Linked DNA regions of Variovorax paradoxus. The protein of the gene in region 2 interacts with the protein of the main gene of each other region in a pairwise test. Links are inferred from orthologs where the notes say so. Each region holds a gene or a part of one and is shown on either strand. Other genes may lie near its edges.

Region 1 (4,479 bases), 5.1 Mb from region 2 along the record:
CGACACCGCTTCAGTCTTGATCTGCACGATCTGCGCAAGCAGCAGTTATACGTCCGAGGCACTCGAGCTGTCGCTCATGTCGAAAGGCTCGGTACCTCGGATGGCATCCAAAGACTCGCAGGAGTGCGGCGTTGATGGTGCCGCTCGCGTTCGCCGTCGTACGGATGCGGCCCGCGGCGACCTCAGCCAGCAGGGCACCCTGCTCGGCGATGTGGGGCAACCTGAAGCCGGGAAACCTGATCGAACTCGGATACAGCTCAACTACGGCAAGGGGAAGAAGGCGGCCTACGTCTACCTGAGCGCCACGCTGAATGCAGCCACCTGGGAAGCCAAATTAGCCCGCAGCGAAGGGCGCGGCAGGATCTACATCATGGCGCCGACCGGCCCGATCACAGCGACTCGCTCCGTGATCCCGCCACGCGCCGACGCTACTTGTTTTCGGGTATTTAACTGGGCACCGGGACTCCGTAGCATCCGGTATCACCCATCTTTACACCCGGCACCCGCAGCGCCTGTGTTCCGCCATGCGCCCTCGGTGTCAGGGCAAAGAAGCGGGCTTCGTGGACGCGGGACAAATCACTACTAGCCAGAGCCGGTATGAACACAGACAAGCTGGATGACTATCTCAATCTTCTTGACACAACGATCTCGAATCTGATGCCATCACCCGCGCGCAACAGGCTCGAATGGTTGCGACATGATCTTGCAACGTTTGCTATAGACACCCTTGCCACGAACCTATACCGCCGAGCGTGGGCCAGGATCGTCCTTGACCGTCTGGAAGCGATCACACTGCCACCCAACATGCATGCCACCTTCGTGCAAACGAAGTTGGAGCTGCGAGCATTCAGCAAGGGGGAACCGCTGAGACCTCTGTTCGGGCAACAGCGGATTGCTCCCGGATTTCAAACGTTCAACATCAATCAGGAGCAACTGCCGGGTTTTCCTGGCGACCTCGCCAACAGCACTTTGGCGACGGTACAGACCCGCATTCAGCAAGGGACCTATTCGCCCGACCAGATTCCGATTCGAATTTTCTTGCATGGGGTACAGCAAAAGTGGATCGCGGCCAACAATCGCGGCTATACCGCCCACTGTCTCGCAGGGGTGCGCCCTCTGCGGATGTTGCCGACCATCTTTGAACCTACCGATATTGAGATCACACGCCTCCAGGAGGTCGAGGGCGAAAACGGCATTGGTCCATGGACAGGCATGCGTGGCAACGAGCCCAACCCTCGTCGCCTGCCTTCCGAGCGCATGTTCGTCGTACCGATCGTCAACGCTGCAGGTAGCGGTGCAATTACTTCGGTTGCGTCGGTTCCCGTCAACTTCGTGTAGCCGAAAGAAGCCAACGCCAGCGCTCTTGAATCACTCCACAGTCACGCTCTTCGCCAAGTTGCGCGGCTTGTCGACATCGGTCCCCCGCGCGCATGCCGTGTGATACGCCAGTAGCTGCAGCGGCACCACGTGCAGGATCGGCGACAGCGCGCCGTAGTGCTCGGGCATGCGGATCACGTGCAGCCCGTCGCTGCTCTTGATCTTGGTGTCGCCGTCGGCCAGCACGTAGAGCACGCCGCCGCGCGCGCGCACTTCCTGCAGGTTGCTCTTGAGCTTTTCGAGCAGCGCGTCGTTCGGCGCCACCGCCACCACGGGCATCTCGCTCGTCACCAGCGCGAGCGGGCCGTGCTTGAGTTCGCCGGCGGCGTAGGCCTCGGCGTGGATGTAGGTCACTTCCTTGAGCTTGAGCGCGCCTTCGAGCGCGATCGGGTAGTGCAGCCCGCGGCCGAGGAACAGCGCGTTGTCCTTGCGCGCGAAGTCTTCGGCCCAGCCGATGATCTGCGGCTCCAGCGCCAGCACCGACTGCAGCGCGACGGGCAGGTGGCGCATTTCCTTCAGGTAGCGCGCCTCGTCGGCGTCGCTCAGCCGGCCCTTGGCCTGCGCGATGGCGAGCGTGAGCAGGAAGAGGCCCGCGAGCTGCGTGGTGAAGGCCTTGGTCGAAGCGACGCCGATTTCGACGCCTGCGCGCGTGATGTACGCCAGCTTGCACTCGCGCACCATCGCGCTGGTGGCCACGTTGCAGATGGTCAGCGTCTGCTCCATGCCGAGCGAGCGCGCATGCTTCAGCGCGGCCAGCGTGTCGGCGGTTTCGCCCGACTGGCTGATGGTGACGACCAGCGTCTTCGGGTCGGGCACGGAGTCGCGGTAGCGGTATTCGCTGGCGATCTCGACCTGCGTGGAAATCTTCGCGATGCCTTCGAGCCAGTACTTGGCGGTGCAGCCGCTGTAGTAGCTGGTGCCGCAGGCGAGGATGAGGATCTTGTCGATGTCCTGGAACACGCGGTAGGCACTGGCGCCGGTCGCACCGTCCTGCCCAATGCCGTCGAACAGCTCGGGCACGATGCCTGCCACGCCTTCGAGCGTGTCGCCGATGGCGCGCGGCTGCTCGAAGATTTCCTTCTGCATGTAGTGGCGGTACGGGCCGAGCTCGGCCGCGCCGCTGTGGGCGAGCACGGTGCGCACCTGGCGCGTGACCGGCTTGTGGTTCTTGTCGACGATCCAGTACTTGCCCGGCTGCACGTCGACCACGTCGCCTTCTTCCAGATAGACGATCTGGTCGGTCACGCCGGCCAGGGCCATCGCGTCGCTGGCGAGGAAGTTCTCTGCGCCGTCCTTGCCGGCGCCGAGGATCAGCGGCGAGCCCGCACGCGCACCGACCACGCGCTGCGGCTCGTCGCGGCAGATCACGGCGATGGCGTAGGCGCCGTGCAGCTGCAGCACGGCAGCTTTCACGGCTTCGAACAGGTCGCCGTCGTAGAGGCTGTCGACCAAGTGGGCGATGACTTCGGTGTCGGTCTGGCTCTCGAAGGCATAGCCCTTGGCTTCGAGCGCGGCACGCAGCGTTTCGTGGTTTTCGATGATGCCGTTGTGCACGAGCGCGATGCGGCCCGGCCGCGCGGTCTGCGCATCGGCGCCGGGGCCGTGGCTGAAATGCGGGTGCGCGTTGTGCACGGCCGGTGCGCCGTGCGTGGCCCAGCGCGTGTGGGCGATGCCGGTGAGGCCCTCGACCTTGTCGTCGCGCACCTGCGCCACGAGGTCGGCCACGCGCGAAGTGGTGCGCGCCCGCGTCAGGCCGCCGGCATGCACCGCCACGCCGCACGAGTCATAGCCGCGGTATTCGAGCCGCTGAAGGCCCTGGACCAGGACCGGAACGATGTTGCGATGGGACGCTGCCCCGACGATGCCGCACATGGTGAGCTGCCTTTGAATGAAGAAGAGCCTCGATGGTAGGAAGGCACGAAAGAAATATGCATTCGAAGTTTCATGGATTTCGGACTTTTATTTCTTCATTTCCTTGATTTGGACTTTTATTCCATAATTTATTTAAATATGGAATCAATCTCCCTGGATTCAATCGACCTGCGCCTGCTCGACGCCCTCCAGCGCGACGCCTCGCAGACCAATCAGCGCCTGGCCGCCGACGTCGGCATTTCCCCGCCCACCTGCCTGCGCCGCGTGCAACGGCTGCGAGAAGAAGGCCTGATCGAACGCCAGGTCGCACTGCTGTCGCCCGACCGGCTCGCCGCGGCGTTGGGCCACGGCCTGCAGGCGGTGATCGAAATCTCGCTCGACCGACAGGACGCCGCCTCGCTCGACGCCTTCGAGGCCCGCGTCATCGCCGACGACGCAGTGCAGCAGTGCTGGCGCGTGTCGCCCGGCCCGGACTTCGTGCTGATCGTGGCCGCACGCGACATGCCCGACTACGGCGCGCTCACGCAGCGCCTGTTCACGGCCGACGCGAACGTGCGCAACGTCAAGGCCTTCTTCAGCCTGAAGCGCGCAAAGTTCGAGCCCAGGGTGCCGCTGGCACCCCCTGCCTGAGAACCGTCAGGCCTTCGGCTTCTTCTGCGGACGCTTCCAGTTCGAAAAGCTCACCTGCTTGCCTCGCGCCACGGTCAGCGCGCCCGGCTCGGTCGACTTGTTGATGGTCGAGCCGCCGCCGATGGTGCCGCCCGCACCGATGGTGATGGGCGCCACCAGCACGCAGTTGCTGCCCACATGCACGTCGTCGCCGATCACTGTGCGGTGCTTGTTGGCGCCGTCGTAGTTGGCGGTGATGCTGCCCGCGCCGTAGTTCACGCGCTCGCCCACGGTGGCGTCGCCCAGGTAGGCCAGGTGGTTGGCCTTGGCGCCGGCGGCCAGCGTCGAGTTCTTGACCTCGACGAAGTTGCCGATGTGCACCTCCGCGCCCAGTTGCGCGCCGGGCCGCAGCCGCGCGAAGGGGCCGATGAGCGAGCCCGCGCCCACCGTCACGCCGGCCTTTTCGCCTTCGATATGCGTGAACGGATGGATCACCGCGCCCGCCTCGATACGCGCATTGGCAATGACGCAGTTCGCGCCGATGCGCACGCCCTCGCCCAGCGACACCGCGCCTTCGAACACGCAGTTGACGTCGATCTCCACGTCGGCCGCGCATTCGAG
Region 2 (4,531 bases):
CAAGCCTTCCCAGGTCTTGGAGGGCGACAGCTCGGGCGCCACCTTGCGCTTGCCGAAGAGCTTGCCCCACACGTACTGCAGCACGTCGCTGCCCTGCACCACGATCACCAGGAACGCGATCAGCAGCAGGTTGCGGCCTTCGAAGCCAGGAATCTGCAGCGTGAGCAGGGCCGGCACGTGGCTGATGCAGAACACGCACACCATCAGCCCCCACTGGATCTTCGAGGTGCGCTCCAGGAAGCGGCGCGTGTCGCCGCCGACCGCCGCCAGGATGGGCAGTAGCAGGAAGGCATAGACCGGGATGTAGATCGCGTAGAGCCCGTACCAGTCGATCCAGATCAGGAAATACTGTCCTGGCAGCGCGAGGTAGAAAGCCAGCGCGATCGGCGCATGGTCGCCGCGCCGCGTATAGGCCAGGCTGATGAATTCGCGCAGCGCATAGAACGAGATCAGATAGAACAGCACGATCACGCCGCCCTTGCCAAAGGCAAAGGCAATGCCGATCACCGCCACCATCACCCACCACGCATTGACGCGCGAGTTGAGGTTGTCGATCACCGAATGCGGCTGGCCGTGCGCCACGCGCCACTTGAGCAGTGCGCCGATGGCCGAGGCCAGTATCAGCACTCCGGCCACACCGCCGAAAAGCTTGAGCGTGGTCCACGCGAAAGGAGAGAGTTCGATCACGAGGCGCTCCCTCCGTTGCTTTGTCCGTTTTGTTGTTCGATGCGGTCGTATTCGGGGCGCAGGTCGAGCATCGCCGTGCGTGCGCGGGCGATGAAAGTGTTCTTGTCTTCCCCTTCGGCCAGCGAGATCGGCGCGCCGTAGCGCACCGTGCACGCCAGCGGAATCGGCACCAGCGTGCCCTTGGGCAGCACGCGCTTCAGGTTCTCGATCCACACCGGCACCAGCCGCACGTTGGGGCAGGCGCGCGCCAGGTGGAAGAGCCCGCTTTTCAGCGGCAGCAGGATCTCGTCGCCCGTGTTGCGCGTGCCCTCGGGGAACATGATGAGCGAGTCGCCGGCGTCCAGCGCCTCCTTCATCTGCTCGACAGGGTTCTCGCCCTGGCCCGAGCCGTCGCGGCGGATCATCAGCGCATTGAACACGTCGGCGCCGATGAACTGGCGCGTCTTCGAGGCCATCCAGTAGTCCTGCCCGGCCACCGGCCGCGTGAGCGCGCGCAGGTCGGGCGGCAGCGTGGCCCACAACAGCACGAAGTCGCCGTGGCTCGTGTGGTTGGCGAAGTACAGCGTCTGCTCGGCCTTCGGCGTGGTGCCTGACCAGATGGCGCGAACCCCGGTCAGCAGCCCGGCCGCGCCGATGATCAGCTTGCCGGCCACGATGGCGAGCCCGCGCCGCAGCACGGTGCTTTCGGGCTTGTCGTTGTTTTTGTTGTTTTCTTCGGTCAAGAGAGGTCCTGTGTCATCAAGGCAAGGAGGAACAAGGCGCTCTGGCACGCCACCACGATGGCGTGGCGCTGCATGAGCTGTCGGGTGCCCTGCACGCGGTCGTCGAGCGGGCGCGTGGTGGCGTGTTGCGACGGCGGTGGCTCGCGCAGCCCGAGCGTTGAGAGCGCTTTGTCGAGCGCTTCGAGCGAAGCGACGGTGTTGCGCGCGAGCCCGTCGAACAGCGCCTCGTCGAAGCGCAGCCGGAACGCGAAGTAGCGCTCCAGCGCGCCGAGGATCACGACCGCGCCGAAGCCCATGGTGGCAGTGGTCGAGAGCGAGCGCAGCGTCAGCGCGAGCACCAGCGCCGAGATGCAGGTGAGCGCAAAGCCCCAGAGGCCCAGCAGCGCGATGGCGCGCAGCAGGCCGGCCAGTGCGGCGCAGGTGGTTCGGTCGTTGTCATCGGTCATGGGGCGGTACCTCCGGCAAAGGTTTGAACGGCTCCAGTGACACCCGCCAGGCCCCCCGCAGCACGATCTGCGGCCGTGCGCGGCGCACCGTGTCTTCGGCCTGGGCGACGCCGCCGGCCGGGCCGTAGCGGCCCAGCCAGGCGATTACCGCCGCAGCGCTGCGTGAGAAGCCGAGCGCGCAGCAGACCCACACTGTGGCACCGTCCGCGTTCCGGCGCTGGCCTTCGATGACGGCCGCTGCGCGCTGCAGGCGCACGGTTGGCGGCACCGTCAGGTCGAGCAGCGGCACGCAGTGCGCATGCGGCACGCCTGCCGGCATCTGCAGCTCGGCGCACAGACTCACCAGACGGGGCTGTCCGGCGGCCAGCCACTCGGCGTGCGTCGGCCGGCGGCCCAGCCGCAGGCCCGGCACCACTTCGACCGAAGCCGGTAGCTTGCGGGTCCAGAGACAGGCGTTGATGGCGGCGGCGAGCCGGTAGGGCGCCAGCATCCAGCGCGCCGCCCAGCCCATGCGGCCACGGCCGTTCATCTGGAAGCCGCGTGCGCCGAAGCCGATGTAGTTCAACGCCACCAGCGCGAGCGACGCGGCCGGCCATGCCAGCCACAGCACGACGCCGCCGCCGTACAGCGCAGCCGCAAGGAACAGCGCCGCGCCCACTGCATAGAGCCCCGCCAGCTTCCAGCGCTGCGGGTCGCGGGTGATGCGCCACGCGCGCGGCATCGACACCACGCGCTCCAGCGGCCACAGCCACACGCAGAACAGGCCGAGCAGCGCGCCGGTCGGAATGTCGATGAAGTGGTGCTGCCACGTCGTGAGCACCGACGCGCAGATGGCGAAGGCCCACACATGCAGCACCAGCCGCGCCCAGAGGGGCCGGATGAACTGCCGGTACCAGTCCCACAGGATCACGGCCAGCGCGATGTGCAGCGAAGGCGCCTGGTTGAACGGCTGGTCGAACCCGCGCAGCGCGTTGAACAGGAAAGCCGGCGCCCCGTCGACCGGCGGTTGCCCGAAGCTGAAGTGCAGTGGCCAGAGGATGAAGCAGCTGCAGGCGATGAGCGTGGCCGTCACCAGCCGCAGCGCGTGCCGGTCGAGCGTGTGCCTGCTGCGCGCCAGGAACAGCGACAGCGCATAGAAGACGTTGATCGTCCAGTACGGAAAGATCGTCCACGGCCAGAACGGCACCTGCCGCTCCCACTCGAAAGCCATCGACGGCACGTTCGCCCGCGTGGTCGCCCACCAGTTGGCGAAGCCATAGGTCGCGTAGAACAGCGGCCCCAGAAACACCAGCCATGCGGCGGCGCGCTTCCAGGGCCGTTGCGCCAGCCAGGCGGTCATTGCGTGACGCGCACTGCCAGCGACACCGTGAAGATGCCCCACTCGTCGACCCGCTGGTCGATCTTGCGGAAGCCCGCTTCTTCCACCAGCTGGTCCATCTCGTACTGCGTGCGGCGCCGCATCACCCAGGCCTCGCCCTGGCGGTGGCTGGTGAGGGCGCGCGCGATCATCTCGAGCTGCGGATGCCAGGGCTGCCCGGTGTAGACGAGGTAGCCGCGGTCTTCCACCGCGTCGCCCACGCCCGCGAGCGAGCGGCGCACCATTTCGTTGTCGGGGAACAGCTCGTACAGGCCCGACACCACGGCCAGCGTGGGCCGCGGCAATACGCTCGCGAGGCTCATGCGGTCGAAGGCATCGGCCTGCACGAATTGGGCGACGTCTTCCAGGCCCTTCTCGGCGATGAGCGCCCGGCCGTCGCGCACATTGATGTCGCTGTAGTCGCGCAGCAAGATGGAACTGGCCTTCACGGGGCTGGCCAGCACCGCGTCGAGCACGTAGCGGCCATGGCCGGCGGCGATGTCCATCACGCGCACCTCGCGGTGCATGTCGGCCAGGCGCTCCATTGCAATGCGCAGCAGCTCTTCGACGTGGATCTTGCGTTGGCGTATGCCGCGCCAGCCGATGGAGTCCAGGTAGGTCTTGTCGATGGAGCGGCCGATGGCCGAGCTGCCCTGCGGATGGTTGCGGTACACGTAGTCGAGCGTGCTGCCCGAATCGAAGCCGGTGGCGTGGCCGAGCTTGATGCCCTCGGACATCGTGCCACCCAGCTTCAGGCTCGCGCGGGTCATGGCCCAGTAGGCGCCGCGCGGCGACAGGGGCGACAGCGGCTCGGCCAGTGCGCGCGACTCGTCGGCCGTGTCGCCGCTCAGGTGCGCCTCGCGGCGGTCCACAGGCACGGCGGGCTCGTCGAAGCGCTGCAGGATGAATTCGCGGATCGAGGCCACGGCCGGCGCCCGGTCTTTCTCGCCCAGGGTGTCGTGGAAGAAGCCCGGCAGCTCCGTCTTGGTCTTGACCGCGCTGCCCAGCCGCTCGAAGAACTGGTGCTGCGGCTTGTGGTGCACCACCCAGTCGGCGCCCGAAATGAGCAGCTGCACCGGCAGCGTGATCGCATTGGCGTCGGCCACCACGCGGTCGGCGGCCTCGTACAGGCCCAGCAGGATGTTGACCGCGATGGGCCGCGAGATCAGCGGATCGCTCTCGTAGCTGGCGATGCGCTGCGGGTCGTGCGTGAGGAACTTCGCCTTCACGTAGCTGTTGACGAAGAACAGGCCGCGCAGCTTGTGCATCAGCCCTAGCCCGGCGCGCGCGAACGGCACGTAGAGCTTGACCTTGAAGGC

Evidence for each region. The genes of interacting proteins can lie anywhere in the genome.
Region 1: the proteins of NWF24_RS02480 (region 2) and glmS interact in binary tests that used the Escherichia coli proteins (3 or more experiments, as listed by UniProt). The link is inferred for Variovorax paradoxus from one-to-one orthologs.

The regions. Positions count from the first base shown.
Region 1 is NZ_CP102931.1:5,626,874-5,631,352, forward strand. Bases 810-3,757 are described here. They hold glmS (glutamine--fructose-6-phosphate transaminase (isomerizing)), read right to left. Parts: upstream 3,250-3,757; coding sequence 1,369-3,249; downstream 810-1,368. Other genes in these bases: NWF24_RS26550 (hypothetical protein), read left to right, coding at 810-1,338; NWF24_RS26560 (Lrp/AsnC family transcriptional regulator), read left to right, coding at 3,388-3,757. Also shown: NWF24_RS34295 (NAD(+)--rifampin ADP-ribosyltransferase), read left to right, coding at 101-586; more of NWF24_RS26550, read left to right, coding at 598-809; more of NWF24_RS26560, read left to right, coding at 3,758-3,879; bifunctional UDP-N-acetylglucosamine diphosphorylase/glucosamine-1-phosphate N-acetyltransferase GlmU, read right to left, coding at 3,886-4,479. UniProt on the Escherichia coli protein: Catalyzes the first step in hexosamine metabolism, converting fructose-6P into glucosamine-6P using glutamine as a nitrogen source.
Region 2 is NZ_CP102931.1:523,678-528,208, forward strand. What follows is about bases 1,020-4,019. They hold NWF24_RS02480 (phosphatase PAP2/dual specificity phosphatase family protein), read right to left. Parts: upstream 3,195-4,019; coding sequence 1,845-3,194; downstream 1,020-1,844. Other genes in these bases: NWF24_RS02470 (lysophospholipid acyltransferase family protein), read right to left, coding at 1,020-1,409; NWF24_RS02475 (hypothetical protein), read right to left, coding at 1,406-1,855; NWF24_RS02485 (bifunctional alpha/beta hydrolase/class I SAM-dependent methyltransferase), read right to left, coding at 3,191-4,019. In the rest of the region: NWF24_RS02465 (phosphatidate cytidylyltransferase), read right to left, coding at 1-687; more of NWF24_RS02470, read right to left, coding at 684-1,019; more of NWF24_RS02485, read right to left, coding at 4,020-4,531.